3 regions of the Streptomyces sp. NPDC028314 genome follow, and region 3 is predicted to be linked to each of the others. Evidence: predicted binding sites of a transcription regulator. Region 3 holds the regulator's gene; each other region holds the start of a gene.

Region 1 (9,497 bases), on a different contig from region 3:
GGGAGCCGGTGGTCTGGGGGAAGGAGGCGCGCACACTGTCGACGCTCCAGTACGCCCCGTAGCCGAGGCCCGCCAAGAGCGCCAGGACCATGACGAGCACGATCAGACGTGCGCGTCGTCCCTTCTTCTTGACGGAAGGGCCGGATTTGTTGGCGGGCATCGCTGTCCTTAGAGGGGCAGGGTGGTCCTGGGATTGCTGGGAGCAACCATAGGCGCAGGACCGGGTCCGATGATCCGCCAGGGGTCTTCGTCCTGAGGACAGGGCCGAACAGGCGTTTCACAATGTGACTATCGCGTCAAGGAATCGTCAAAGATTAGGTAAGGTAACGAAGTACTTGCCGGACGCGCCCCGGGAGGAACGATCCCCCGCTCCGACGGGCGCTCTGAGGAAAGGGCCGCCCGCTGACTGTCCACACGCTCAATGAGCTCCTGCTGGTCTGCTCGCTCGTGCTGCTCGTCGCCGTCGCGGCGGTACGCATCTCTTCACGCAGCGGCCTGCCCAGCCTGCTCATCTACCTCGGCATAGGCATAGCGATAGGCCAGGACGGCATCGGCAACGTCGTGTTCGACAACGCCGAGCTGACCCAGGTGATCGGCTATGCCGCGCTCGTCGTGATCCTCGCCGAGGGCGGTCTGGGCACCAAGTGGAAAGAGATCAAACCCGCGCTGCCGGCCGCGATCGTGCTGTCGCTGGTCGGCGTCGCGGTCAGCGTGGGCATCACGGCGGCGGGCGCGCACTACCTGGTCGGACTCGAATGGCGGCAGTCCCTCCTGATCGGCGCGGTCGTCTCCTCGACGGACGCCGCGGCCGTCTTCTCCGTACTGCGCAAGGTCCCGCTCCCCTCCCGGATCACGGGTGTGCTGGAGGCGGAGTCCGGTTTCAACGACGCACCCGTGGTCATCCTGGTGGTGGCCTTCGCGACCGTCGGACCGGTGGACGAGTGGTACGTACTGCTCGGCAAGATCGCGCTGGAGCTGGCGATCGGCGCGGCGATCGGCCTGGCGGTGGGCTTCCTGGGCTCGTACGGGCTGCGGCACGTGGCCCTGCCCGCCTCGGGCCTCTACCCGATCGCCGTGATGGCCATCGCCATCACCGCGTACGCGGCCGGCGCCATGGCGCACGGGTCCGGCTTCCTCGCGGTGTACCTGGCGGCAATGGTGCTGGGCAACGCGAAGCTGCCGCACTGGCCGGCCACCCGGGGGTTCGCGGACGGGCTCGGCTGGATAGCGCAGATCGGCATGTTCGTGCTGCTGGGTCTGCTGGTCACCCCGCACGAGCTGGTCCACGACTTCTGGCCGGCGGTGGTCATCGGGCTGGTGCTGACGATGGTGGCGCGGCCCCTGGAGGTCTTCGTCTCGCTGCTGCCGTTCCGGATCCCCTGGCAGGAGCAGGCCCTGATGTCGTGGGCGGGCCTGCGCGGGGCCGTGCCCATCATCCTGGCGACCATCCCGATGGTGTCCGGGATCGAGGGCAGCGACCGCGTCTTCAACATCGTCTTCGTGCTCGTCGTCGTCTACACCCTGGTGCAGGGGCCGACCCTGCCGTGGCTGGCGCGCAAGCTGAAGCTCGGCGACACCGACGAGACCGCCTCGGACCTGGGCATCGAATCGGCGCCGCTGGAGAAGCTGCGCGGGCACCTGCTGTCCTTCGCGATACCCCCGGCCTCGCGGATGCACGGTGTGGAGGTCAGCGAGCTGCGGCTGCCCGCCGGGGCGTCGGTGACGCTGGTGGTGCGGGACGCGAAGAGCTTCGTACCGGCCCCGTCGACGGTGCTGCGGCGCGGGGACGAGCTGCTGGTGGTGGCCACGGATCCGGTACGGGACGCGGCGGAGGCGCGGCTGCGGGCGGTGGCCCGCGGCGGCAAGCTGGCGGGCTGGCTGGGCTCGGGCAACGGCCAGAACCGGAAGTGAACGCGGTGCACGTGGTGAACGCGGCGAACGCGGTGCACCTAGTGAACGCGGCGAACTTGGCGAACGCGGCGAACTCGGTGAACGATTCCGTTTAGAGCGGCGTTCTAATTCGGCCATTTTCGGTGGTGTGCGCCCGGGTCTGACCCCATATATGCGGGTTTTGGAATGCGAAGTTCCAGTTAATCGCAGGTGAAGACATCGCCTTGTCGCCGTAATCACAGGGCGTGATAGTGGATTCCCCTGTACGATGAAGGCACACCATATCGAACCAACTCTGCCTGACGCAGAGCTGGCGCGACCGCAAAGCGGCCGTGGCACCCTCCCGCAGTGGGCGCCCAGGTATCACTCGGTTCTGCGCAAGAGGACAGCTCTCGGGGCTCCCACATGTACGGGTGCGATCGCTCACAAGGTGATGCATCGTCCGCAGTCGGGGAGTTCTACCAGGCAGCGGAAAGGCCAGGCCGTGACATCCGCGGTCACGACCGACAAGTCCGCCCGCCCCGGCTACGGGCAGCTCCTGCGCACACCCGGCGCCCTCGGCTTCCTGCTCCCGGGCTTCGCCGCCCGGCTGCCCTTCGGAATGCTGACCATCAGCATCCTGCTGCTCGTCCAGCACACCACCGGTTCCTACGCCAGCGCCGGCATCGTCGCCGCCGTCACCGGTATCTCCATGGCGCTGTGCGCCCCCGTCATGGGCAACCTCACCGACCGCCACGGCCAGAGCGCCGTGCTGCTGCCGGGGGTCCTGATCCACTCCGCCGCCGTGAGCGGCCTGGCCGCGCTCGCCCTGGCCGGCGCGCCCGTCCTGGCGCTCGCCGCCGCCGCGATCCCGGCCGGCGCCTCCGTGCCGCAGGTCGGCCCGATGGTCCGGGCCCGCTGGGCCGCCAAGCTGGAGGGCTCGCCGCTGCTGCCGACGGCCGCCGCGTTCGAGTCCGTCACCGACGAGTTCACCTTCGTCGTCGGCCCCGTCCTGGCGACCGCGCTCTGCACCGGCCTGCACCCCTCGGCCGGCCTGATCACCGAGGCCACCCTGACCCTGCTCGGCGGCCTGCTGTTCGCCGCCCAGCGCGCCACCCAGCCCAGGACCCACGTCCAGGCCGCCGGCTCCGCCAAGCGCGCCTCGGCCCTGTCCTTCCCCGGCCTGCGCGTCCTGATCGTCGCGTTCCTCGGGATCGGCGCCGTCTTCGGCGGCATGCAGGTCTCGCTGGCCGCGTTCTCCAACGAGATCGGCAACCCGGGCGCCAACGGCCTGCTGTACGGCGTCTTCGCGGCCGGCAACATGGTCGCCGGCATCGCCTGCGGCGCCATCGCCTGGAAGATCGGCCCGCGCCGCCGGCTGCTGCTCGGCTATATCGGCCTGACCGCCGCCGCGTCGCTGCTGTGGGCGGCCGACTCGATGGCCCTGCTGGCAGCGCTCGGCCTGCTGGTCGGACTGTGCATCGCCCCGGCCCTGATCACCGGCTACACGATGATCGAGTCGCTGATCCCGGCGAACGCCCGCACCGAGGCCTTCACCTGGCTGACCGGCGCGGTCGCCTTCGGGCAGGCCATCGCCGTGATCGTGGCCGGCCGGCTGACGGACGCGCACGGTTCCTCGTACGGCTTCCTCGTGCCGCTGGCGGCCACCGCCGTGGCGCTGGTCACCCTGCTGGCCCTGCGGGCCAAGCTCGCGCCGACGGCTCCGAGCCGGATCGTGAGCGCTTCGGGGACCGCCGAGAAGCGCGTTCAGCAGCGCGACCTGAGCACGGTCTGAGCGTGGCCTGAGTCACCGCACGCCGAGGACGGTGGACTGATCGGCCGGAATACGTCACCATGGAGCGTCGTTAGCACTCATTGAGTCAGAGTGCCAGGAGGAAATTCGTGCCGACCTACCAGTACCAGTGCACCGAGTGCGGTGAGGGCCTTGAGGCCGTGCAGAAGTTCACCGATGACGCACTGACCGTGTGCCCGAACTGCGACGGACGCCTGAAGAAGGTGTTCTCCGCGGTCGGCATCGTCTTCAAGGGCTCCGGTTTCTACCGGAACGACAGCCGTGGCGCTTCGTCGAGCAGCACCCCTGCCTCGAAGCCGGCGTCGTCTTCGTCGTCCACGACGTCGACCGCCGCCCCGGCCGCCTCGTCGTCCTCGACGGCCGCCTCCAGCGGCAGCTCCACCTCGGCCGCCTGATCCCACCGGGTTTCCGTCAGGCCCCGCCGCCCTTCCCGGGCAGCGGGGCCTTTCGCGTACCCGGTTTCGGCGCCCGGTTAGGGTGGCCGCATGGTGAATGCAGAGATCGGCGTGATCGGCGGCTCGGGGTTCTACTCCTTCCTGGAGGACGTCTCCGAGATCCAGGTGGAGACCCCGTACGGCCCCCCGAGCGACTCCCTGTACCTGGGTGAGCTGGCCGGCCGGACGGTGGCGTTCCTTCCGCGGCACGGGCGCAGCCACACCGTGCCCCCGCACAAGATCAACTACCGGGCGAACCTGTGGGCCCTGCGCTCGGTCGGCGTCCGCCAGGTGCTCGGGCCCTGCGCGGTGGGCGGGCTCCGCGCCGAGTACGGTCCGGGCACGCTGCTGGTCCCCGACCAGCTGGTCGACCGTACGAAGTCCCGCGCGCAGACCTTCTTCGACGGGGAGCCGCTGCCCGACGGGTCCGTCCCGAACGTCGTGCACACCACCTTCGCCGACCCGTACTGCCCCGTCGGCCGCTCCGTGGCGCTGGAGGCGGCCCGGGGGCGCGACTGGGAGCCGGTGGACGGCGGCACCATGGTCGTCATCGAGGGGCCGCGCTTCTCGACGCGGGCGGAGTCGCGGTGGCACGCGGCGGCGGGCTGGTCGGTGGTCGGCATGACGGGCCACCCGGAGGCGGTCCTCGCCCGCGAGCTGGGGCTCTGCTACACCTCGATGGCGCTGGTCACGGACCTGGACGCGGGCGCGGAGACGGGCGAGGGCGTGTCCCACGCCGAGGTCCTCAAGGTGTTCGGCGAGAACGTCGGGCGGCTGCGTGAGGTGCTCTTCGACGCGGTGGCCGCCCTCCCGCCGACGGAGTCCCGCGCCTGCCTGTGCACGCACGCGCACGACGGCTGGGATTTGGGCATCGAGCTGCCGTAGCGCCTGGGCGGCGGGGTGTCACGTTCCGCGGGGCTGTCCGGTCTCAGCTGGTGAAGGGCGGCCACCGGGGCCGTCCGGCACAGAAGGCGACGACCATGCCGCGCATCTCGCTCACCCCGCCCCGCACCCTCCTCAACCGCATCGGCGCCTGGTACTCGCGCCGCGCCTACGGCAAGGTGCTGGAACCGGGCCTGGCCTACGGCCACAACGCGCGCGTGCTGCTCTCGTACGTCCGCCTCGAACAGCGGGCGGCGAAGTGGAACGCCCTCGACGCCGGGCTGAAGCACCTCGCGGTGATGGCGGCGGCGGCGCGCATCAACTGCTCGTGGTGCCTGGACTTCGGCTACTGGGAGGGCCAGGGGATGGGGCTGGCCCCGAAGAAGGCCGGGAAGGTGCCGCGGTGGCGTGAGGCCCGCGAGGCGTTCACCGAGCTGGAACTGCTGGTCATGGAGTACGCCGAGGCCATGACCGAGACCGAGCCCGCCGTCACGGACGAGCTGGCCGCCGGGCTCATCGCCCGGCTCGGGGAGGCCGCGTTCGTCGAACTCACCGCGGTGGTCGCGCTGGAGAACTGGCGCTCGCGCGTCAACAGCGCCTTCGGCCTGACCAGCCAGGGCTTCGCGGAGGCCTGCGAGATCCCGGCCGGGCCTCGGGGCGGGTCGGGGGCGGGGGGTCACTCCTGAGGGTGAGGAAGTTTTCCACAACCTGGGGATCGTCCACAGGCGCCGGCGGGATGCGGCGGGGCGGCGGATCGTGAGGGGTGTCCGGGCAGCAGCCCGGACCTCGGACTCGATTCGGCTCGGCGGTGTTCCCCCATGTCCAGTACGGCTTCCCGGATCTCCGGTACGGCTTCCCGGGGCTCGTCCCCTCACCTTCCCTCCCCTTCCGCGTGCCCTCCCGCGCGCCCCGTTCCCCTCTTCCCCCCGCTGCGCGTGGGGCGGGGCGGGGACCGGCTGCGGCGCGCCGTGCGGCGTCGGCGACGGGCCGGCGCGGCCGGGCTGGCCGTCGTGGCGGCCGCCCTGGCCGTCGGGGGTGCGGAGGCCCGGGCCTCCCGGGACCCCGCACCGCCCGAGGCGAAACCGCCGCCCGCGGTGGTGCGGATGGTGTCGGCCCCGGTGCGCATCGCGGACGCGGCGACGGTGCGGCTGCTGCGCCCGGGGGACCGGGTCGACGTGGTGGCGGCGGAGCGCGCCGGACCGCCGCGGGTGGTGGCGGTGGCGGCCCGCGTGGCCGAAGTGCCCGAGCCGGACAAGGGCGTTGCGGACGGCGGGGCGCTCGTGGTGCTGTCCGTGCCCCGTGAGACGGCGCGCGCCCTCGTGGGGGCGGGCAGCGTATCCCGGCTGGCGGTGACACTGTGCTGAATCGTACGCACACACGGTCAAGTCGCCTTGATTCGGACGCCGATTGGACACGCCGGGCCCGGACTGCCGTAGCTTTCGGAACCGTTGGCTCCGCCATGGAGCCGAGGACGATTGAAGAGGGGTTCAGTGGTGAGCGACAAGAAGACCGGCGTTCTGGCAGGCTTCAAGGCCTTCCTGATGCGCGGCAACGTGGTCGACCTCGCGGTGGCCGTGGTCATCGGTGCGGCGTTCACGAACATCGTGAATTCCGTCGTCAAGGGGATCATCAGCCCGCTGGTCGGCGCGATCGGCACCAAGGACCTGGACAAGTACTCGTCCTGCCTGAAGGCCCCGTGCCGGACGGATGCGACGGGGACCGTCGTCAGCGGTATCCCGATCATGTGGGGCACGGTGCTGAACGCGACGCTCAGCTTCCTGATCACCGCGGCGGTCGTCTACTTCCTGATGGTGCTGCCCATGGCCAAGTACCTCGCCAGGGTGGAGCAGCGCCGCAAGGCCAGGGAAGGCGTCCAGGAGACCATGGAGATCACCGAGCTGGAGGTCCTCAAGGAGATCCGGGACACCCTCGTCGCCCAGCGCAACGGCTCCGGCTCGGTCGCCGGCCGGGTCGACGGCCAGGCTCAGCGCCACGGCCAGGCCCAGGGGTACGGCCAGGGGCGCGACGGCGCGCTCTGAGCCACCGCGCTCAGACGTGGTGGGGCGGCTTCTCGTCGAGGAAGCGGGCCAGATCGGCCGCGCTCCCGCCGGCGGGAGGCCGCTCGCCCCACCCCCGGTCGGTGTCGTCCGAGGACTGCTGGTCCAGCGGGTCGTCGAAGACGAGCCTGGCCTTCGGCTTCGGCCTGGCCGCGGGCGTGACGGCGGGCGCCGGCTCGGGCTCGGGGTTCGCGTCCTGCGGGTCGGAGGCGGGGGCGGTGCTCATGCCTCCAGGGTACGGCCGCCCCCGCTCCCGCCCCGGCCGCCGGCTCCGGCTCCGGCTCCGGCTAGGGCTCGGCTCCCGGCTCCGGCTATGGCTCCGCTCAGCTGGGGGCTTCCGCGCCCCTGCGGGCGTAGAACCACCAGCACACCGCCAGGCAGGTGGCGTAGAAGCCGATGAACAGCCAGAGTGCGCTGGTCACCGCCATGGCCGCGAACATCGCCGGGATGAAGAAGAAGCCGTAGGCGGCGATGGCGGAGGAGAAGCCGGTGACGGCGCCCGCTTCCATCTCGGACTGCTTCAGCGCCGCGGCCTGGACTTCGGGCCCCTGGCCCTCGGCCGCCTTCATGTGCTGGTCCCGGAAGATGACCGCGATCTGCCGGAAGGTCGAGCCGTTGCCCAGGCCGGAGAAGGCGAAGGCGGCGAGGAAGCCGATGAAGAAGGCCCAGAAGTCGCCCGCGTCCCCGCCCGAGGGCAGGGCGAAGACGACGACCACCAGCGCCGCGGCCATCCCGACGAAGGACAGCATGGTGACCCTGGCGCCGCCCATCCTGTCGGAGAGCCAGCCGCCGGCCCAGCGCATGAGCGCGCCGATGAAGGGGCCGATCCAGGCATAGGTGGTGGCCTGGTAGCCCTGGGCCTCGAAGTTGTTCTTGATCAGCAGCGGCAGGCCCGCGGCGAAGCCGATGAAGGATCCGAAGGTGCCGACGTAGAGCCAGGTCATCAGCCAGTTGTGCTTGCGCTTGAAGATGATCTTCTGCTGGCTGAAGGGGGCCGCGGCCACCCTGAGGTCGTTCATCAGGAACCAGGCCACCAGCGCCACGACGACCAGCAGCGGCACCCAGAGGAAGGCGCCGTTCTGCAGCCAGATGTCGGTGTTCTCCTTGGCGTCGTGCTGCGGGCCGCCCGCCGGGGCACCCAGTACGGCCGCCGTGACGACCAGCGGCGCGACCAGCTGGACCACGCTGACGCCGAGGTTGCCGAGACCACCGTTGAGCCCGTTGGCGCTGCCCTTCTCCCGTTTGGGGAAGAAGAAGCCGATGTTGGCCATCGAGGAGGCGAAGTTCGCGCCGCCGATGCCGCAGACGGCGGCGATCAGGGCCAGTTCCCAGTACGGGGTGTCGGTGTCCTGGAGCGCGAAGCCCAGCCACAGCATCGGCACGATCAGGATGAAGGTGCTGACGGCGGTGAACTTCCGCTCGCCGAACATCGGCCCGATGAAGGTGTACAGGATCCGGAAGGTGCCGCCGGTGATGCCGGGGATGGCCGTCAGCCAGAAGAGCTGCGACTTCGAAAAGCCGAAGCCGACGTCGTTCAGTTTGACGACGGTGACCGACCAGACCTGCCAGACCACGAAGCCGAGCATCAGCGCGGGGATCGATACCCAGAGGTTGCGCTGGGCGACCCGGCGGCCGGTGGTCTGCCAGAAGCCTTCGTCCTCGGGCCGCCAGTCGCCGATGGTGGCGCCGGGCCTGTAGGTCTCGGCCCGGTGCGAGCGGCACGCTGTCGGGGTGGGCGTGGGTATGGACATGGTCACCTGTCCTTCGGGTCGAGGAGCCACAGGCCGATCACGACGAGGAAGGACAGGATCAGGAATCCCGCCCCCCACCAGGCCGTGCCGGTGTTGCCCTCCATCCACTCGTTGACGGTCACGGTCAGCGCCCAGAGCTGGCCGACCACCACCGTGAGGGCCAGGAAGAGCCGGGCGTTGAGCTTCGAGGAGCGCTCCGGCTCCTGTTCGGTGCCGGCGCCCGGGCCGGGTCCGGTGTGCCGGGTCCGGGGGTCGCCGTACCCGCTGGTGGGGCGGATCTGCGGATACCGCTCGCGCACCGGCCGGTTCAGCCGGGCCTGGGCACTGCCCGGGTGGTACTCGGGCCGGGGAGGAAGCTCCGCGGGCGGGGGAGGAAGCTGTGCGTCGCTCATGTACGCCCGCTCTCCGTGGCGGCGCGGACCGCGCCGGGGCAGCGCAGCTGTGCGGCGTCCACCGGATGGTTGTCCCCGAACTGCCGGCACAGCGCGTCCTTGGCCGGCTCTCCCGACCTGGCGGTGGCGACGGCCCAGACGCTGCCGTCGGCCTGCTCGGTCAGGAAGACCTTGGGCAGCGGGCGCGGTGGCGGGCCCGCGGTCACCGCGCCGCTGCGCACGTCGAAGACGCCCTCGTGGCACGGGCAGTACAACTCCCCGTCGGGACCGCGGTCCTCGCGCCACAGCACGCCGCAGGC
Region 2 (9,497 bases), on a different contig from region 3:
AAGCCGAACAGCACGATCCAGCGCTTCGCGCCGTACGTGTCCGCGCCGAAGAACACCGGCGCGATCAGCAGCACCAGCGCGACGGCCATCGTGATGTAGATGAACCGCTGCAACAGCCTGTGGTCGCGCAGCAGCGCCACCACCAGGAGGCAGGCGGCGATCCCCACCACCGTCCACATCAGCTGGTCGGGGGCGTTGGGGTCCCCGCCGTACCGGTCGATGTAGCTCTGGTCGAGCCGGTGGATGAGCACCAGCCCGAGCCCGGTCAGCAGCATGGCGAGCGGGAAGATCAGCGGATCCGCGTACGCCGCGAACCGGCGGATGCCCAGATGCCCCACCAGGGACAGCAGCGTCATGCTGATCGTGAAGCCGGTGAGGTTCTGCGGTAGCTCGTCGTTCATCGCCAGGCCGGCGCTGACGTGGCCGAAAACCGCGATGCCCACGACGAGGACGAGCAGCAGTGCTTCGGTGCGACGGCGTGCGCCGGCAGCCGTCAGGGGCCTCAGTCCACGCACGGGACGCCGCCGCCGTCGTCGATCTCCGCCGGCCGCGAAGGCGTAGAAGGCGTTGAAGGAGGCGAGGGCGGTGACGACGGCCCCGGCGGGGCAGGCTTGCCGGACGCGCCCGGTGCGGAGGGAGCGGCGCCCGGTGCGCTCGGGCTCGCAGAGGCCTGGGGCCCGATCTGCTCGGCAATGAGGCGCTTTATCTTCATATCATCTACGACGTTGATGCCCCCGTCATGGTTCCTTTGCGAACCCTTCGATGGGGAGTGTCATGAATTGCACTTCTCCGTTTGGCCGCGTCGACGAGTCTCGTCAGCTCCAGCTCCAGCTCCAGCTCCAGCTCCAGCGGCCAGGCCACCGGATCAGGCCACCGGATCAGGCCACCGGATCAGGCCGCCGGAACCGGCGGCACCGGGTCGGACGCCGCGGGCGCCGCGGGCTCCGCGGCCGCCCCGGGCCGGGCCATACGGGCGACCGTGCGGACGCTCCACAGGCCGAAGAAGAGCATGAGCAGGCCGGTGGCGCCCGGGACGAGCGACTTGGTCATGTCGGGGGAGACGACCTGGGTGGCGTCCGGCCCGTCGGCGAGGGCGTCGACCGCGCCGGCGGGGGTCTTGTCCAGGGCGGTGTCGAAGGGGATGTCGGTGAGGGTGAAGGAGCTGTCCCCCGCGGTGAAGGAGCCGCGGCACAGGACCGAGCCGTTGGGCTTGGCCTCGTCGGAGGCGGCGCAGGTGGCCGCGGTGAAGGAGCCCTCGACACCGGTCAGCTGGGTCACCAGCCGCGGTCCGACGAAGTACACCATGACCAGGCTGCCGATGAGGGCGGTGACGGCGGAGAGGGAGCGCTTGATGCCGAAGGCGCGGATCGCGGCGCCCCAGCCTGCCCCCGAGATGTTGTTCATGAGCGGCACCCTAGTGGCCGAAGAACGTCTGTCCGAGAGACAAGTCGGGCGACTTTCCGCAGGCCGGAGGCCGTGCGCCGGCGCTCGGGGCGGAAGGGGCGGAAAGCTGCGGGAAGGTCCGGTCCGGGTGTGGGTGCGGACCCCTGACGGAGCCTCGGCCGTCGGTCCGCCCGGACGCCTCGCCGGAGGCAAATTGGCACTCCGCTTGACCGAGTGCTAATCGCCGGAATAGTCTCGCACCTGGCACTCGCCCCTGGTGAGTGCCAACACAGCGACAGGCAGGTCCGGTACCCGCGACGACGGATCGACCTGGTCGCCACCTCAGACAGTTAACCCCGGATCTCCGAAGGGGGAGGTCGGATCGTGACGACCGCCAGCTCCAAGGTTGCCATCAAGCCGCTCGAGGACCGCATTGTGGTCCAGCCGCTCGACGCCGAGCAGACCACGGCCTCTGGCCTGGTCATCCCGGACACCGCGAAGGAGAAGCCCCAGGAGGGCGTCGTCCTCGCGGTCGGTCCGGGTCGCTTCGAGGACGGCCAGCGTCTCCCGCTGGACGTCAGCGTCGGCGACATCGTGCTGTACAGCAAGTACGGCGGCACCGAAGTGAAGTACAGCGGCGAGGAGTACCTCGTCCTCTCGGCTCGCGACGTGCTCGCGATCGTCGAGAAGTAGGCAGAGAAGCAATTCTCTTCCGCTTCACCAGTTTTGCTTTGAGCTGCGCCCCTGGTCACCCCGCTGATTGCCGGGCGGCGAGGGGCGCAGTTCGTTAAACCCGAGTTTTCGAGAGGGCTGAACCGCTCCCATGGCGAAGATCCTGAAGTTCGACGAGGACGCCCGTCGCGCCCTCGAGCGCGGCGTCAACAAGCTTGCCGACACGGTCAAGGTGACGATCGGCCCCAAGGGCCGCAACGTCGTCATCGACAAGAAGTTCGGCGCCCCCACCATCACCAACGACGGTGTCACCATCGCTCGCGAGGTCGAGCTGGACGACCCGTACGAGAACCTGGGCGCGCAGCTCGTGAAGGAGGTGGCGACCAAGACCAACGACATCGCGGGTGACGGCACCACCACCGCCACCGTGCTGGCCCAGGCGCTGGTCCGCGAGGGTCTGCGCAACGTCGCCGCCGGCGCCTCCCCGGCCGCCCTGAAGAAGGGCATCGACGCCGCCGTCAAGGCCGTGTCCCAGGAGCTCCTGGCGACCGCGCGTCCGATCGAGGACAAGTCCGACATCGCCGCCGTGGCCGCGCTCTCCGCGCAGGACCAGCAGGTCGGCGAGCTCATCGCCGAGGCGATGGACAAGGTCGGCAAGGACGGTGTCATCACCGTCGAGGAGTCCAACACCTTCGGCCTGGAGCTGGAGTTCACCGAGGGCATGGCCTTCGACAAGGGCTACCTCTCGCCGTACATGGTCACCGACCAGGAGCGTATGGAGGCCGTCCTCGACGACCCGTACATCCTGATCAACCAGGGCAAGATCTCCTCGATCCAGGACCTGCTCCCGCTGCTGGAGAAGGTCATCCAGGCCGGCGCCTCGAAGCCGCTGCTGATCATCGCCGAGGACGTCGAGGGCGAGGCGCTCTCCACCCTCGTCGTCAACAAGATCCGCGGCACCTTCAATGCGGTCGCCGTCAAGGCCCCCGGCTTCGGTGACCGCCGCAAGGCGATGCTCCAGGACATGGCCACCCTCACCGGTGCCACCGTCATCTCCGAAGAGGTCGGCCTCAAGCTCGACCAGGCCGGTCTGGACGTACTGGGCTCCGCCCGCCGCGTCACGATCACCAAGGACGACACGGTCATCGTGGACGGTGGCGGCAGCCACGAAGAGGTCCTCGGCCGCGTCAACCAGATCAAGGCCGAGATCGAGTCCACGGACTCGGACTGGGACCGCGAGAAGCTGCAGGAGCGCCTGGCGAAGCTCGCCGGCGGCGTCTGCGTCATCAAGGTCGGCGCCGCCACCGAGGTGGAGCTCAAGGAGAAGAAGCACCGCCTTGAGGACGCCATCTCGGCGACCCGCGCCGCGGTCGAGGAGGGCATCGTCTCCGGCGGTGGCTCCGCGCTCGTCCACGCCGTGAAGGTGCTCGAGGGCAACCTCGGCCTCTCCGGCGACGAGGCCACCGGTGTCTCCGTGGTCCGCCGCGCCGCCGTCGAGCCGCTCCGCTGGATCGCCGAGAACGCCGGCCTCGAGGGCTACGTCATCACGGCGAAGGTTGCCGAGCTCGACAAGGGCCAGGGCTTCAACGCCGCCACCGGCGAGTACGGCGACCTGGTCAAGGCCGGCGTCATCGACCCGGTCAAGGTCACCCGCTCCGCGCTGGAGAACGCCGCTTCCATCGCCTCCCTGCTGCTCACGACCGAGACCCTGGTCGTCGAGAAGCCGGCCGAGGAAGAGGCCGACGCCGGTCACGGCCACGGTCACGGCCACAGCCACTGAGGTCCGGGCCGTCGTATGACGCCCGACGCCTGACGTACGAGAAGGCCCCGGTCACCGCTGCCGAGCGGTGGTGACCGGGGCTTTCCCGCGTCCGGGTGTGCGGCTCGCGGGTGTGCGGCTCGCGGGTGCGGCTCGCCGGTGTACGGGCTACATCATGCCCATCTGCTTCATCAGGCCGGGGGCGTCGTAGTACCACCAGCCTTCCGCCACCTGGGCGTTGTCGAACCGGAAGGTGGTACAACCCGACATGCTGACCTCCTTGCCCGTCGACGCGACCCCCATGAACTCGCCCTTCTGGGTGCCGTTCCAGGTCCAGAGGGTGGTGACGCAGTCGCCCTCGGCGATCTGGCGGTGCAGGTCGAAGGAGAAGTCGAAGGCGGCGCGCCACATGCCTATCGTCCGCTTCATGCCCTCCCTGCCGTCGCCGGCGCCGCCCGCCTCGATGATGTCGTGGTTGACGTAGTCGGCCGCGAGGCACTCCTCGACGATCCCGAAGTCGCCCTTCTCCGCGATCTCCTCGAAGACCCGGTTCGCGACGAGCTTGTTGAGGTACTCGTCCCGGACCACGTCCAGGTTCATGAACTTGGGCATTCCCTCGCAGAGGGCCACCATCTCCTGGAACATCCTGTCCGTCTCCGGGAGCTGAGAGTTCCTCATGGCCTCTTCGTACGAGGGGAATTCGACGAGGTCCACGAAGTGCGTCTTCGAGTCGCGGTCCTTGCCGATCATCGTGTGGGTGACCGTCCGCCGGCCGCTGGCCTGCTCCGCCCAGCGGTCGATGAGCGCGTTCATCTCGTCGAACCGCGTGGTTTCGTAATCGATTACTTGTACGAATGTCATCGCGTCGCCTCCCGCGCTGGATGGGACACGTCCAGTTTAGGGAGATTTCACCCATTTAGCGGGTTTACCCGTGGGTCACAAGGTCGCACGGTCACAAGGGTTACTGGGGACCGTACTTGCGCCCCGTACGGGAGGACACGCCACCCAGCAGCCCGCGCGGCGCCAGCTTCACCACGCTCATCAGCGCCTTGTACCGCGGGTCCGGGATCGAGACGGCCTTGCCGCGCGCCAGGTCGGCCAGCGCCGCCGCGACCAGCTTGTCGGCGTCCAGCCACAGCCACCCCGGGATGTTGTCCGTGCCCATGCCCGCCCGCTGGTGGAACTCGGTCCGCACGAAACCCGGGCACAGCGCCATCAGCCGCACCCCGGACCCCGCGAGGTCCCGCGCCGCGCCCTGGGTGAACTGCACGACCCAGGCCTTGCTCGCCCCGTACGTGCCGCGCGGCACGAAGGCGGCCACCGAGGCCACGTTGATCACGCCGCCGCGGCCGCGCGAGCGCATCGACTCCGTGGCGGCCGCGGTCAGCCGCAGCACCGCCTCGATGTGCACCTTCAGCATGGTCAGCTCGTCGGCCATGGAGACCTCGAGGAAGCGGCCCTTGTTCCCGAAGCCCGCGTTGTTGACCAGCAGGTCCACCGGGTGCGTACGGTCGCCGAGGCGGGCCTCGACCGCCGCGATACCCGTGTCCGTCGAGAGGTCGGCGGTCAGCACCTCGGCCTCGATGCCATGCCGGTCGTGCAGCTCGGTGGCCTGCTCGGCCAGCCGCTTGCTGTCCCGGGCGACCAGCACCAGGTTGTGGCCCTGGGCGGCGAGCCGCCGGGCGAAGGCGGCGCCGATGCCCGCCGTGGATCCAGTGATCAACGCAGTCGTCATAGGCGCAACCTAGCCGCCTCCCGCCGACCGTCGTGCTGCCGCAGGTACTTGCGTACGGTTTCGTGCGCTTCCGGCTCCATCGCGTCGCCCGCGGCCAGGGTGCGCGGCAGGAGCGAGCGGTCGGTGGTGAAGGCGCGGAACCACAGCTCCACCGTCACGTCGTGGTCGGGGCGGCGCAGGACGTCGACGGGGTCGCCGGGGGAGACCGAGCCCTCCTCGATCACCCGCAGGTACGCGCCCGGCCGGGCCTCCCGGGTGAACCGCCTGACCCATCCGCGTTCGCCGAGGGCCCCCTGGAAGGTCCGGCACGGGATGCGGGCCGAGGCCACCTCCAGCACGAGGTCCGGGCCGACCCGCCAGCGCTCGCCGAGCCGCGCCGCGTTCAGGTCGAGGCCGGAGGTGGTGAGGTTCTCGCCGAAGAGCCCGCCGGCCAGCGGGCGGCCCAGCTCGCCCTCCCACCAGTCGAGGTCCTCGCGGGCGTACGCGTACACGGCCTGGTGGTCGCCGCCGTGGTGGCGCAGGTCGCAGACGTCGTCCCCCTCCACCCCGCTCGCGGCGGTGCCCTTGGGGCCCGGGGCGAAGACCCGTACCGGGCCGGGGACGGGGCGCTTGCCGATGCCGGTCCGCCCGCCCTTCGCGTCGGTGTACTCGGCGGCCGTCGCGCGGCCGACGTTCACGGAGACGAGGTGCATCGGACCACGCTAGCCGAACGCCCCCAAAGGGGTCGAGCGGAATTCGCGCTGCGGTAAAAGGTGGGCTTATGCTCGAAGGGTGATCGAGGCACGTCATCTCCGGGTTCTGCGCGCCGTCGCCGGGACCGGGTCCTTCTCCGCCGCAGCCCGCGAGCTCGGCTGCACCCAGCCGGCCGTCTCCCAGCAGATGAAGGCGCTGGAGCAGTCGGCGGGCACCCCGCTGCTGATCCGGACGGGCCGCGAGATGCGGCTGACCCAGGCCGGCGAGGCCCTGGTGCGGCATGCCGCCGGGATCCTGGCCGGGCTGACCGCGGCCGAGGAGGAGGTCGCGGCCATCGCCGGGCTGCGCGCGGGCCGGGTCCGGCTCGTCTCCTTCCCCAGCGGCAGCTCCACCCTGGTGCCGACCGCGCTCGCGGCGATGCGCGCCGAGCACCCCGGCACCCGGATCTCCCTGGTCGAGGCCGAGCCGCCGCGCTCGGTCGAGATGCTGCGCGAGGGGGACTGCGACGTGGCGCTGGCCTTCCGCTACGGGGCCTCGGCCGGGCCGGCCGCGGAGTGGGAGGACCTGGTGGTCCGGCCGCTGCTGACCGACCGGCTCGTGGGGCTGGTCCCCGAGGGTCACCGGCTGGCCGGCGCGGAGCGGGTGGGCATGGCGGAGCTGGCCGGGGAGCCCTGGATCGCGGGATGCCCGCGCTGTCGGCGCCATCTGGTGGAGGTGTGCGAGGACGCGGGCTTCACCCCGCGCATCGACTTCGCCACCGACGACTACCCGGCCGTGGTGGGCCTGGTGGGCGCGGGGCTGGGCGTCGCGGTGCTGCCGGAGCTCGCGGTGGAGTCCGTACGCGCCAAGGGCGTGAGCACGCTGGCCGTGGAGCCGGTCGTGGAGCGGGAGGTCGTGGCACTGACCCTGCCCGACCTCGCGCGGGTCCCCGCGGTGGCGGCGACCCTCGCCCAGCTGGAACGCGCCGCGACACGCTGACGGCCGGACTCGAAAGGGTGACGCTCGGCGGGCAGCTGCCGTACGGGGCGCCGCGCGCCCGGGGGTCGGCCGGTTCGGGCCGCCACGCGCTTGACCGTACGGCGGTACGGCCGAGCGGGTGACGGTCCGGGCCCGGACGGTCTGTGGCGCGCGGACGCGTGCCCCGGATTCGAGGAAACGTTCCTTCGGGCGTTTCGTACGAACCGGCTAGTGCGGCGTGATCGGGCCGATCACGGTCGACGCGGGGATCAGGCGATGGCGGGCGCGGCCCATCAGTTCCTCACGCTCGTCCTCGGTGAGGCCGCCCCACACCCCGTAGGGCTCGCGGACGGCGAGTGCGTGCGCTGCGCATTCCGAACGCACCGGGCAGCGCATGCAGACCTCTTTAGCCGAGGCCTCGCGCGCGCTCCTGGCCGCACCCCGCTCGCCTTCCGGGTGGAAGAAGAGGGAGCTGTCGACCCCGCGGCAGGCAGCCAGCAGCTGCCAGTCCCAGAGGTCGGCGTTCGGTCCGGGGAGCCGGGAGAAATCTGCCATTGGTAGTCCTCTTGGTGCCGGTACTGAGGCGGTTACGGTCCAAGTCTCCACACCTACTGTCGTAGTAGATGTAAATATGACTCATTGGGAATCTAGCCTCAGACACATGCCAAACGGAAGGAAAGCCGCCAAATAGGGCATAGCTCCAGATGGAGGACAGACCGTCAGCGCCTCCTGTGCCGTGATCGCTTCCTCACGTAGAGTGCCGAAGGTGTCCGTCCGACCCGTAACTCTTTCGAGTGACCATCGTTGAGAGTGCGAAGGCGGTTGAACCAAGAAGTTCTCGGACAGGTGTCCGGGGGCATCGACCGCACAGGTGACGATACGTACCAGCCTGGAGGCTCAAGGTGACGCGCATCAGCAGCTGCGGAGGGCGGTCATGACATCCGTCCTCGTCTGCGACGACTCCCCGCTTGCCCGAGAGGCGCTCCGTCGCGCGGTTGCCACCGTGCCCGGCGTCGAGCGTGTGACGACGGCTGCCAACGGCGAGGAAGTCCTCCGCCGCTGGGGTGCCGACCGCTCCGATCTGATTCTGATGGATGTACGGATGCCCGGCCTGGGCGGTGTCGAGACGGTCCGTCGGCTGCTCTCGGCCGACCCGGGTGCCCGCATCATCATGCTGACGGTCGCCGAGGACCTGGACGGCGTGGCCCTCGCGGTCGCCGCCGGAGCCCGCGGCTACCTGCACAAGGACGCCTCGCGCGCCGAGCTGCGGGCCACGGTCACCCAGGCCCTGGCCGACCCGACCTGGCGACTGGCCCCGCGCCGGCTCCGCTCGGCCGAGATGGGCGCCGCGCCCACGCTCACCGCGCGCGAGATCCAGGTGCTGGAGGGCATGAGCCACGGCCGGTCCAACGCGGAGATCGGGCGCGAGCTCTTCCTCTCCGAGGACACGGTCAAGACGCACGCCCGCCGGCTGTTCAAGAAGCTGGGCGCCTCGGACCGGGCGCACGCCGTGGCGCTCGGGTTCCGCTGGGGCCTGGTCCGCTGACCGCGGACCGCCAGAGTGTCCCGCCCGGACCCGGTGTGAAACCGGGGATTGGCGGGGCACAATCCGGGGGACGTGTCGCTTCGTGCGCGATGCCGCATCCTTGAGGGTGTGCCGCATTCTCGAAGATGTGGCCTAGGGGACCATTCGGGCCGAGCGGAGGGGAGGGCGCAGACGATGAGTTCCGGCGCACCCGCTCATAACGCTTCGATGCACAACAAGGACCACGGTGCCGCGAATGCACCCGCGCCAAGGCACCATGGATTGATGCGCGACGACGAGGCCGTGGGGTCACCCGCGACCACAGGGCCCACGGGCGCCGCCAAAGGCGGCGGAGCCGGGGCCGTCAGCGCGCTCGTACGCCGTGCGGTGGAGGGGGACGAGCAGGCCACGCACGATCTGCTGGCCTTCGTGCACCCCCTCGCCATCCGCTACTGCCGCACCAGACTGTCGCGCCTCCCCGGTGACGCTCGTCACTTCGTGGAGGACCTGGCGCAGGAGGTCTGCGTCGCCGTCCTGATGGCGCTGCCACGCTACCGGGACACCGGACGCCCCTTCGAGGCGTTCGTCTTCGCCATCGCCGCGCACAAGGTCGCCGACCTCCAGCGGGCCGCCATGCGGCACCCGGGGAGCACGGCCGTGCCGTCGGACGAGATGCCGGAGCGGCCCGACGACTCGCTGGGCCCGGAGGAGCGGGCGCTGCTCAGCAGCGACGCCGCCTGGGCCAAGAAACTGCTGGCCAACCTGCCGGAGAA
Region 3 (9,497 bases):
GGGAGGGCCACGGCCTCGCGCACCTGCGCCACCAGCGCGAGCAGTCCGACGGCCGCCGTGCCGTCGGTCTCCGGGTCGTCGCGGTGGGTGCCCTGGTGGCCGCCCGCCTCGACGCCCTGGACGCAGACGGCGTCGGCGCCGGCCGCCTGGGCGGTGCGGGCCTCGTCGACCGAGGTCACGGTGACGACGGTGTACGTGCCGGCCTCGCGCAGCCGGGTGCAGACGGCCGCCGGGGGGCAGCCGAAGGTGAAGGAGACGACCGGTACCGGGTCCTCCAGGAGGATGGCGAGTTTGGCTTCGTAGCCGTCGTCGGAGGTGCCGATGATGTCGTCCTCGGCCAGGGAGACCTCGTACCAGGCCGCCTCGCCGGCGAGCTGCCCCCGGTACGTCTCGATGGCGGCCGGGTCCACGTAGCCGGTCTGCGGCATGAAGAGGTTGACGCCGAACGGACGCCGGGTGAGCGCGCGCAGCCGCTTGATCTCCTGGTACATGCCGTCGGCGGTCTTGTAGCCGCCGGCCAGGAATCCCAGCGCGCCCGCCTCGCACACGGCGGCGGCGAGCGGCGGACAGGAGGCGCCGCCCGCCATGGGGGCCTGCACGATCGGGTAAGGGGTGAGACCGTTCGGCGCGGAGGACATGGACTGCATCGTGCCACGTCCCGCGCACGGGGCCGAATCATCGCATTCGCCTGGCATAGTCCGCTTCCGCGGCCGTCGGTAACCGGCCTGGAGCCCGCCCGGAACGGGCCCCGGGAGTGCCCGGAAAGCGCCTGGAGGGGGTGCGCCGGAGGTCCCGTGGACCAGCTGGGGGAACAGCCGAGCCCGGCCCGGGTCTTTCCCCGGGCCGGGCTCGTACGCGACTTCCGCGAGCGGCGGTCAGCGACCGTTGAACGCGTCCTTGAGGCGGCTGAACAGGCCCTGCTGGCCCGGCGCGAACTGGCCCATCGGCCGCTCCTCGCCGCGCAGCTTCGCCAGCTGGCGCAGCAGGTCCTCCTGCTGGGCGTCCAGCTTGCCCGGGGTGGTGACCTCGACGTGGACGATCAGGTCGCCGCGGCCGCCGCCGCGCAGGTGCGTGACACCGCGCCCGTGCAGCGGGATCGCCTGGCCGGAGCCGGTGCCCGGCCGGATGTCGATCTCCTCCATGCCGTCCAGCGTCTCCAGCGGGCATTTGGTGCCCAGGGCCGCGGCCGTCATCGGGATGGTCACCGTGCAGTGCAGGTCGTCCCCGCGCCGCTGGAAGGTCGGGTGCGGCAGTTCGTGGATCTCCACGTACAGGTCGCCGGCGGGGCCGCCGCCGGGGCCGACCTCGCCCTCGCCCGCGAGCTGGATCCGGGTGCCGTTCTCCACGCCGGCCGGGATCTTGACCGTGAGGCTGCGGCGGGAGCGGACCCGGCCGTCGCCCGCGCACTCGGGGCAGGGGGTGGGGACCACGGTGCCGAAGCCCTGGCACTGCGGGCAGGGCCGCGAGGTCATGACCTGGCCCAGGAAGGACCGGGTGACCTGCGAGACCTCACCGCGGCCGCGGCACATGTCACACGTCTGCGCCGAGGTGCCGGGGGCGGCGCCTTCGCCGGAGCAGGTGGTGCAGACCACGGCCGTGTCGACCTGGATGTCCTTGGTGGTCCCGAAGGCGGCCTCGTCCAGCTCCAGGTCCAGACGGATCATGGCGTCCTGGCCGCGGCGGGTCCGCGAGCGCGGGCCGCGCTGCGAGGCCTGGCCGAAGAAGGCGTCCATGATGTCGGAGAAGTTGCCGAAGCCGCCCGCACCGAATCCGCCCGCGCCACCACCGCCGCCCGAGGAGGACAGCGGGTCGCCGCCGAGGTCGTAGACCTGCTTCTTCTGCGGGTCCGAGAGCACCTCGTACGCCGCGTTGATCTCCTTGAAGCGCTCCTGCGTCTTCGGGTCCGGATTCACATCCGGGTGGAGTTCGCGCGCGAGTCGGCGGAAGGCCTTCTTGATCTCGTCCTGCGATGCGTCGCGGCGCACGCCGAGAACGGCGTAATAGTCCGTGGCCACTTACGACTCCGCCAGGATCTGTCCGACGTAACGTGCCACTGCGCGTACCGCTCCCATCGTTCCGGGGTAGTCCATGCGGGTCGGTCCGACCACGCCGAGTTTGGCGACTGCTTCGCCGCCCGAACCGTAGCCGACCGAGACGACGGACGTGGAGTTCAGTCCCTCGTAGGCATTCTCATGCCCGATCTTCACGGCCATCCCCGACTCATTGGCCTCGCCGAGCAGCTTGAGGAGCACGACCTGCTCCTCCAGCGCTTCCAGCACCGGCCTGATCGTCAGGGGAAAGTCATGTCCGAATCGAGTGAGGTTGGCGGTGCCGCCGATCATCAGCCGCTCCTCCGCCTCCTCCACCAGCGTTTCGAGAAGGGTCGCGAGGACGGCCTTGACCGTCGCCCGGTCCTCGGTCTCGAAGGACTCCGGAAGGTCCTGTACGAGCGGCGGCACGTCGGTGAACCGACGGCCGACGACCCGGCTGTTGAGCCTCGCCCGCAGATCCGCGAGAGAGGTCTCCCCGAAGGGGGTCTGGCAGTCGACCAGCCGCTGCTCGACCCGGCCGGTGTCCGTGATCAGCACGAGCATCAGGCGCGCGGGCGCCAGTGACAGCAGCTCGACGTGCCGGACGGTGGACCGGGTCAGGCTCGGGTACTGGACGACGGCGACCTGCCGGGTGAGCTGCGCGAGCAGCCGCACCGTGCGCCCCACGACGTCGTCGAGGTCGACGGCGCCGTCGAGGAAGTTCTGGATGGCCCGCCGCTCGGGGGTCGACAGCGGCTTGACGCCCGCCAGCTTGTCGACGAAGAGGCGGTAGCCCTTGTCCGTGGGGATCCGGCCGGCGCTGGTGTGGGGCTGGGCGATGTAGCCCTCCTCCTCCAGCAGCGCCATGTCGTTGCGCACGGTGGCGGGCGAGACGCCGAGGCGGTGCCGTTCGGTGAGCGCCTTCGAGCCGACCGGCTCCTCCGTCCCGACGTAGTCCTGGACGATGGCGCGCAGCACCTCGAGTCTGCGTTCGCTGAGCATCGCGCACACCCTCCTGATGCTGTCGGTCGTCGGTCGGTTTCCGGTCGGTATTCGCCCGGCCCGTCGCGGGCCTTGCTGGCACTCTGCGCACCCGAGTGCCAGAGACCCCCCGGTCAGTGTACGGCCGGGTAGTACGCCGGGGGCAAGGGCGGCCCGCCAGGGTAGCGTCGCGGCATGGACGTACGTTGGGAAGAGGCCGGCTGGGAACGGCTCGGCGAGCGGGCGGGCCGGCGCCGACTGCCGGTGTGGGACTGCACGGTGGGACTGGTGGTGGGGGACGAGTCCGTCCTGCTGATCGACCCCGGTTCGTGCCTGCGGGAAGGCGCGCTGGTGCGGGCCGAGGCGGAGCGGCTGACGGGCCGGCGCGTGACCCATATCGCATTCACGCACGGACATTTCGACCACGTGCTGGGCGGGGCGGCCTTCGCGGGCGCCGAGGTCTACGGGGCGGTCGGACTGGACTCCCTGCTCGCCGGGGGCCGGGAGGCCCTGCGGCAGTCCGCCGTACGGCACGGGCTGGACGAGGCGCAGGCCACGGAGGCCGTGGAGCTGCTCGTGCTCCCCCGCCACCCGGTGTCGGGCGAGTGGACGCTGGAGCTGGGCGGGGTCCAGGTGCTGCTGGCCAATGTGGGGCCGGGGCACACGGGCCACGATCTGGCGGTCTTCGTGCCGGGCGAGCGGGAGGTGGTCTTCTGCGGGGACCTCGTGGAGGAGTCCGGCGAGCCGCAGGCGGGACGCGACGCGGTGCCGGCCCGCTGGCCCGCGGCCCTGGACCGGCTGCTGTCGCTGGGCGGGGAGGACGCGCTGTACGTGCCGGGTCACGGAGCGGTGGTCGACGCGGGCTTCGTACGTGCGCAACGCGCCACACTGGCAGCGCGTTTCGGCGTGTCGGAGGCATGACGGCCGCGCCTCTCCTAGTGTCGGCCGGATGCGCGAGTACTCCCCCGACCTGACCCCCCAGTGGAAGCGCCCCAAGGCCGTGCCGGAGGTGGCGGCGGAACCCGACCTGGTGGTCGAGGTGGCCGGTACGGACTTCTGCGGCGCGGTGGTGGCCTGCGAGGCGGGCACGGTGACCCTGGAGGACCGCTTCGGCAAGCGCCGGGTCTTCCCGATGGAGCCTCGCGGGTTCCTCCTCGACGGGGCGGTCGTCACCCTGGTCCGCCCGTCGCGCGGACCGGCGGCTCCGGCCCGCACCGCGTCCGGGTCGATCGCCGTCCCCGGGGCCCGGGCGCGGGTGGCGCGGGCGGGCCGGATCTACGTGGAGGGCCGGCACGACGCCGAGCTGGTGGAGCGGGTCTGGGGCGACGACCTGCGCATCGAGGGCGTGGTCGTGGAGTACCTGGAGGGCATCGACGACCTCCCGGCCATCGTGGCGGAGTTCGCCCCGGCCGCGGACGCCCGGCTGGGCGTGCTGGTGGACCACCTGGTGCCGGGCTCGAAGGAGTCCCGGATCGCGGCCTCGGTGGCCTCCCCGCACGTCCTGGTCGTGGGCCACCCGTACGTGGACGTCTGGCAGGCGGTGAAGCCGTCCGCGCTGGGCATCGCGGCCTGGCCGGTGATCCCGCGCGGCGAGGACTGGAAGACGGGCATCTGCCGCGAGCTGGGCTGGCCGGAGAACACGGGCGCCGCCTGGCAGCACATCCTGTCCCGGGTGACCTCGTACCGCGATCTGGAGCCCACCCTGCTGGGCGCGGTGGAGCACCTGATCGACCACGTCACGGCCTGACCGGCCACGACACGGCCTGGGACCCACCACGTCCGCCTGGACCGGCCACGTCACGGCCTGGCCGGCCCCGTGACCGCCGGTGCGGGGCCGCCGCAGCCTGCGGCGGCCCCGCACCGGCGGGTCAGTCGACCAGGTCCCGGACCACGGCGTCGGCCAGGAGCCGCCCCCGCAGGGTCAGTACGGCGCGGCCGGCCTCGTACGGGCCGGGGGCCAGCAGGCCGTCCGCCAGGGCCCGCCGGGAGGCCTCCAGGCCCGCCTGGGCCAGCAGGGACAGCGGGACGCCGTCCACCAGCCGGAGCTCCAGCAGGATCCGCTCGACCCGCCGGTCCTCGTCCGACAGGAGCTCCCGGCCCGCGCCCGGGGACCGCCCCTGCGCCAGCGCGGCCGCGTACGCGCCGGGGTGCTTCACGTTCCACCACCGCACGCCGCCCACGTGCGAGTGCGCACCGGGCCCGGCGCCCCACCAGTCGGCTCCGCGCCAGTACAGCTCGTTGTGCAGGCAGCGCCCGGCCTCGGTCGTGGCCCAGTTCGACACCTCGTACCAGTGGTAGCCCGCCTCGGCCATCACCGAGTCCGCGATCAGGTACCGGTCGGCGTGCACGTCGTCGTCCGTCATCGGGACCTCACCGCGACGGATCCGCCGGGCCAGCTGGGTGCCCTCCTCCACGATCAGCGCGTAGGCGCTGATGTGGTCCGGCCCCGCCCCCAGCGCGGCGGCGAGGGACGCCCGCCAGTCCTCGTCGGACTCGCCGGGCGTGCCGTAGATCAGGTCCAGGTTCACGTGCTCGAACCCGGCCGCCCGCGCCTCCGCGACGCACGCCTCGGGCCGCCCGGGGGTGTGCGTGCGGTCCAGCACCTTCAGGACGTGCTGCTTCGCGCTCTGCATGCCGAAGGAGATCCGGTTGAACCCGCTCTCGCGCAGCTCCGCCAGGTACCGCGGGTCCACCGACTCCGGATTGGCCTCGGTGGTGATCTCCGCGTCCTCGGCCAGCCCGAACTCGTCGCGGATCGCCGCGAGCATCCGTACGAGGTCCCCGGCGGGCAGCAGCGTGGGCGTGCCGCCGCCGACGAACACCGTCCGGACGGCGCGGGGGTCGTCACCGAGGACCTTGCGCGCGAGGCGGACCTCGTCGATCAGCGTGTCGGCGTAGTTCTCCCGGGAGGCGAGCACGCCGCCGGTACCCCGCAGCTCGGTGGCCGTGTAGGTGTTGAAGTCGCAGTACCCGCAGCGCGTGGCGCAGTACGGGACGTGCAGGTAGAACCCGAGCGGCCGGTCCCCGGCACCCGCCAGGGCGTGCGACGGCAGCGAGCCGTCTTCGGGCATGGGGTCACCGTCGGGCAGTGCGGAAGGCATGGGCCCATTGTCCCGCACTGCCCCAAGGTCGTTTACGGGGCCGGGCGCGGGGTCCGCCCCGACCGCCCGCCCCCGTCCGCTACGCCTCGTTCGCGCCCGCGTACATCTCGTCGATGAGGTACTTGAACTCGCGCTCGACGACCGGCCGCTTCAGCTTGAGGCTCGGGGTGAGGTCGCCGTGCTCCACGTCCAGGTCGCGGGGCAGCAGCCGGAACTGCTTGATCGTCTGCCAGCGCTGGAGGCCCTCGTTGAGCGTCTGCACGTAGGTCTCGATCAGCCGGACCGTCTCCGGCGCGGCCACGACCTCGGCGTACGTCTTGCCCTCCAGCCCGTGCTCGGCCGCCCAGCCCAGGATGGCGGGCCCGTCGAGGGCGATCAGCGCGGAGCAGAAGTTCCGGTCGGCGCCGTGCACCACGATGCTGGAGACGTACGGGCAGATCGCCTTGAACTGGCCCTCCACCTCGGCCGGGGCGACGTACTTGCCGCCCGAGGTCTTGATGAGGTCCTTCTTGCGGTCGGTGATGCGCAGGTAGCCGTCGGGCGAGAGCTCGCCGATGTCTCCGGTGTGCAGCCAGCCGTCGGCCTCCAGCACCTCGGCGGTCTTGTCCGGGAGCCCGTGGTAGCCCTGCATGATGCCGGGGCTGCGCAGCAGGATCTCGCCGTCGTCGGCGATGCGGACCTCGGTGCCGGGGAGCGGCTTGCCGACGGTGCCGGTGCGGTAGGCCTCGCCGGGGTTGACGAAGGAGGCCGCGCTGGACTCCGTCAGGCCGTAGCCCTCCAGGATGTGGATGCCCGCGCCGGCGAAGAAGTAGCCGATCTCGGGGGCCAGGGCGGCGGAGCCGGAGACGGCGGCGCGCAGCTTCCCGCCGAAGGCCTCGCGGAGCTTGGAGTAGACGAGGGCGTCGGCGACCTTGTGCTTGGTGGCGAGGCCGAAGGGGACGGTGGCGTTGCCGGTGCGCCGGTAGTTGTCCTGGCGGACCTTGGCGTACTCGCGGGCGACGCCCGCCGCCCACTTGAAGACCTTGTACTTGGCCCCGCCCGCGGCCCGGGCCTTGCCGGCGGCGCCGTTGTAGACCTTCTCGAAGATGCGCGGTACGGCCGCCATGTAGGTCGGCTGTACGACCGGCAGGTTCTCGATGATCTTCTCGATGCGGCCGTCGACGGCGGTGACGTGCCCGACCTCGATCTGGCCGGAGGTGAGCACCTTGCCGAAGACGTGCGCCAGCGGCAGCCACAGGTACTGGACGTCGTCCGCGGAGATCATGCCGGTCGCCACGGTGGCCTTGGCCATGTACGACCAATTGTCGTGCGGCAGCCGCACGCCCTTGGGGCGGCCGGTGGTGCCGGAGGTGTAGATCAGGGTGGCGAGCTGGTCGGCGGTGATGGCCGCGATCCGCTCCTTCACCGCCTCGGGGTGCTTGGCGAGGTACTCCCTGCCGCGCGCCTCCAGGTCCGCGAGGGAGAGCACCCAGCCCTCGGGGTCCCCGTCCGCCGCGACCGCGTCCTCGCCGTCGATGACCACGACGTGCTGGAGGCGGGGCAGGTCGGCGCGGTGCGCGCGGGCCTTGGCGAGCTGCTTGGCGTCCTCGGCGATCAGTACCCGGCTCTCGGAGTCGGCGAGGATGAACGCCGACTCCTCCCCGTTGGTGCTCGGGTAGATGGTGGTGGTCGCGGCGCCGGCGCACATCACGCCGAGGTCGGCCAGGATCCACTCGACCCGGGTGTTGGAGGCGAGGGCGACCCGGTCCTCCGACCGGAGGCCGAGGTCGGCGAGACCCGCGGCGATGGCGAACACCCGCTCGGCGGCCTGTCCCCAGCTGAGCGACTTCCAGTCGTCGGGTCCGCCCGCGGCGCCGGCCGCGGTCACCGGATAGCGGTAGGCCTCGGCGTTCGGCGTGGCCGCGACGCGCTCAAGGAAGAGGGCCGCCACGGTGGGCGGGCGGTTCTCGATCAAGGTCTGTGTGTCGCTCACGACATCCTCCGGACCGGTCCACGCGGCAGTGCGTGGGCGTGGGGCGCTTGGGACTGGCGGGGTGGGGACCTGCGCGTTACGGCTGGCGAGTTTGTGACTGGCGAGTAACCATCAAGCAGTGATCAGACTAGAGGCCGCCCGCCCGACACGTAAGAGGCGGCGAGCGGCCGCTTCATAACGAAACGGGCCCCCATGCGTGCGCATGTGGGCCCGTTTGTCACGACTTGGGGCAGGGGTGCTTCTTGACCCGCCCTTTGCGTCCGCCTGGTCGGGCGGCCGCCGCGGCTACTTCTTCTTGCCGGATTCGTCGCTGGAGAGGACGGCGATGAAGGCCTCCTGCGGGACCTCCACGGAGCCGACCATCTTCATGCGCTTCTTGCCTTCCTTCTGCTTCTCCAGCAGCTTCCGCTTACGGGAGATGTCACCGCCGTAGCACTTGGCCAGCACGTCCTTGCGGATGGCGCGGATGGTCTCGCGGGCGATGACCCGGGAGCCGACGGCCGCCTGGATCGGCACCTCGAAGGCCTGCCGCGGGATGAGCTCGCGCAGCTTGGCGACCAGGCGCACACCGTAGGCGTAGGCGGCGTCCTTGTGCGTGACGGCGGAGAAGGCGTCGACCTTGTCGCCGTGCAGCAGGATGTCGACCTTGACCAGGCTGGAGGCCTGCTCGCCCGTGGGCTCGTAGTCCAGCGACGCGTAGCCGCGCGTCTTGGACTTCAGCTGGTCGAAGAAGTCGAACACGATCTCCGCGAGAGGCAGCGTGTAGCGGATCTCGACCCGGTCCTCGGAGAGGTAGTCCATGCCGAGGAGCGTGCCGCGGCGGGTCTGGCAGAGTTCCATGATCGCGCCGATGAACTCGGTGGGCGCGAGCACGGTGGCCCGTACGACCGGCTCGAACACGTCCGAGATCTTCCCCTCGGGGAACTCGCTCGGGTTGGTGACGGTGACTTCCTTGCCGTCCTCCAGGACGACCCGGTAGACCACGTTGGGCGCGGTGGCGATCAGGTCGAGGCCGAACTCGCGCTCCAGGCGCTCGCGCACCACGTCCAGGTGCAGGAGGCCGAGGAAGCCGACGCGGAAGCCGAAGCCCAGCGCCGCCGAGGTCTCCGGCTCGTAGACCAGCGCGGCGTCGTTGAGCTGGAGCTTGTCCAGGGCCTCGCGCAGGTCGGGGTAGTCCGAACCGTCGAGCGGGTACAGGCCCGAGAAGACCATCGGCCGCGGGTCCTTGTAGCCGCCGAGGGCCTCGGTCGCGCCGTTGTGGAGGCTGGTGATGGTGTCACCGACCTTGGACTGACGGACGTCCTTCACGCCGGTGATGATGTAGCCCACCTCGCCGACGCCGATGCCGTCGGACGGGGTCATCTCCGGGGAGGAGACGCCGATCTCCAGCAGCTCGTGGGTGGCACCGGTGGA

Evidence for each region. Region 3 encodes HrcA, which represses chaperone genes, less so after heat shock. Its sites were predicted from a motif close to TTNGCACTCNGNNNNNCNGAGTGCNAA; they were not measured.
Region 1: ACZ4TG_RS20050 (FmdB family zinc ribbon protein) is a predicted target of HrcA. The motif match lies at 3,735-3,761, and genes of this name have one in related genera.
Region 2: groES (co-chaperone GroES) is a predicted target of HrcA. The motif match lies at 1,598-1,624, and genes of this name have one in related genera.

The regions. Positions count from the first base shown of each region.
Region 1 is NZ_JBVHTP010000008.1:208,910-218,406, forward strand. It holds gene ACZ4TG_RS20035 (penicillin acylase family protein) at 1-160, opposite strand, end outside; gene ACZ4TG_RS20040 (potassium/proton antiporter) at 448-1,911, shown strand; gene ACZ4TG_RS20045 (MFS transporter) at 2,324-3,664, shown strand; gene ACZ4TG_RS20050 (FmdB family zinc ribbon protein) at 3,772-4,077, shown strand; gene ACZ4TG_RS20055 (S-methyl-5'-thioadenosine phosphorylase) at 4,168-5,001, shown strand; gene ACZ4TG_RS20060 (carboxymuconolactone decarboxylase family protein) at 5,097-5,684, shown strand; gene ACZ4TG_RS20065 (hypothetical protein) at 5,967-6,362, shown strand; gene mscL (large conductance mechanosensitive channel protein MscL) at 6,492-7,037, shown strand; gene ACZ4TG_RS20075 (hypothetical protein) at 7,048-7,281, opposite strand; gene ACZ4TG_RS20080 (NarK family nitrate/nitrite MFS transporter) at 7,379-8,806, opposite strand; gene ACZ4TG_RS20085 (hypothetical protein) at 8,809-9,198, opposite strand; gene ACZ4TG_RS20090 (QcrA and Rieske domain-containing protein) at 9,195-9,497, opposite strand, start outside.
Region 2 is NZ_JBVHTP010000013.1:146,860-156,356, reverse strand. It holds gene ACZ4TG_RS27960 (FtsW/RodA/SpoVE family cell cycle protein) at 1-515, opposite strand, end outside; gene ACZ4TG_RS27955 (hypothetical protein) at 892-1,404, opposite strand; gene groES (co-chaperone GroES) at 1,768-2,076, shown strand; gene groL (chaperonin GroEL) at 2,207-3,835, shown strand; gene ACZ4TG_RS27940 (ester cyclase) at 3,983-4,675, opposite strand; gene ACZ4TG_RS27935 (SDR family NAD(P)-dependent oxidoreductase) at 4,776-5,549, opposite strand; gene ACZ4TG_RS27930 (MOSC domain-containing protein) at 5,546-6,241, opposite strand; gene ACZ4TG_RS27925 (LysR family transcriptional regulator) at 6,321-7,220, shown strand; gene ACZ4TG_RS27920 (WhiB family transcriptional regulator) at 7,428-7,754, opposite strand; gene ACZ4TG_RS27915 (response regulator transcription factor) at 8,134-8,745, shown strand; gene ACZ4TG_RS27910 (sigma-70 family RNA polymerase sigma factor) at 9,010-9,497, shown strand, end outside.
Region 3 is NZ_JBVHTP010000004.1:425,863-435,359, reverse strand. It holds gene ACZ4TG_RS12865 (nitronate monooxygenase) at 1-638, opposite strand, end outside; gene dnaJ (molecular chaperone DnaJ) at 876-2,015, opposite strand; gene hrcA (heat-inducible transcriptional repressor HrcA) at 2,016-3,032, opposite strand; gene ACZ4TG_RS12850 (MBL fold metallo-hydrolase) at 3,207-3,932, shown strand; gene ACZ4TG_RS12845 (DUF3097 domain-containing protein) at 3,961-4,758, shown strand; gene hemW (radical SAM family heme chaperone HemW) at 4,880-6,112, opposite strand; gene ACZ4TG_RS12835 (AMP-dependent synthetase/ligase) at 6,192-8,084, opposite strand; gene lepA (translation elongation factor 4) at 8,370-9,497, opposite strand, start outside.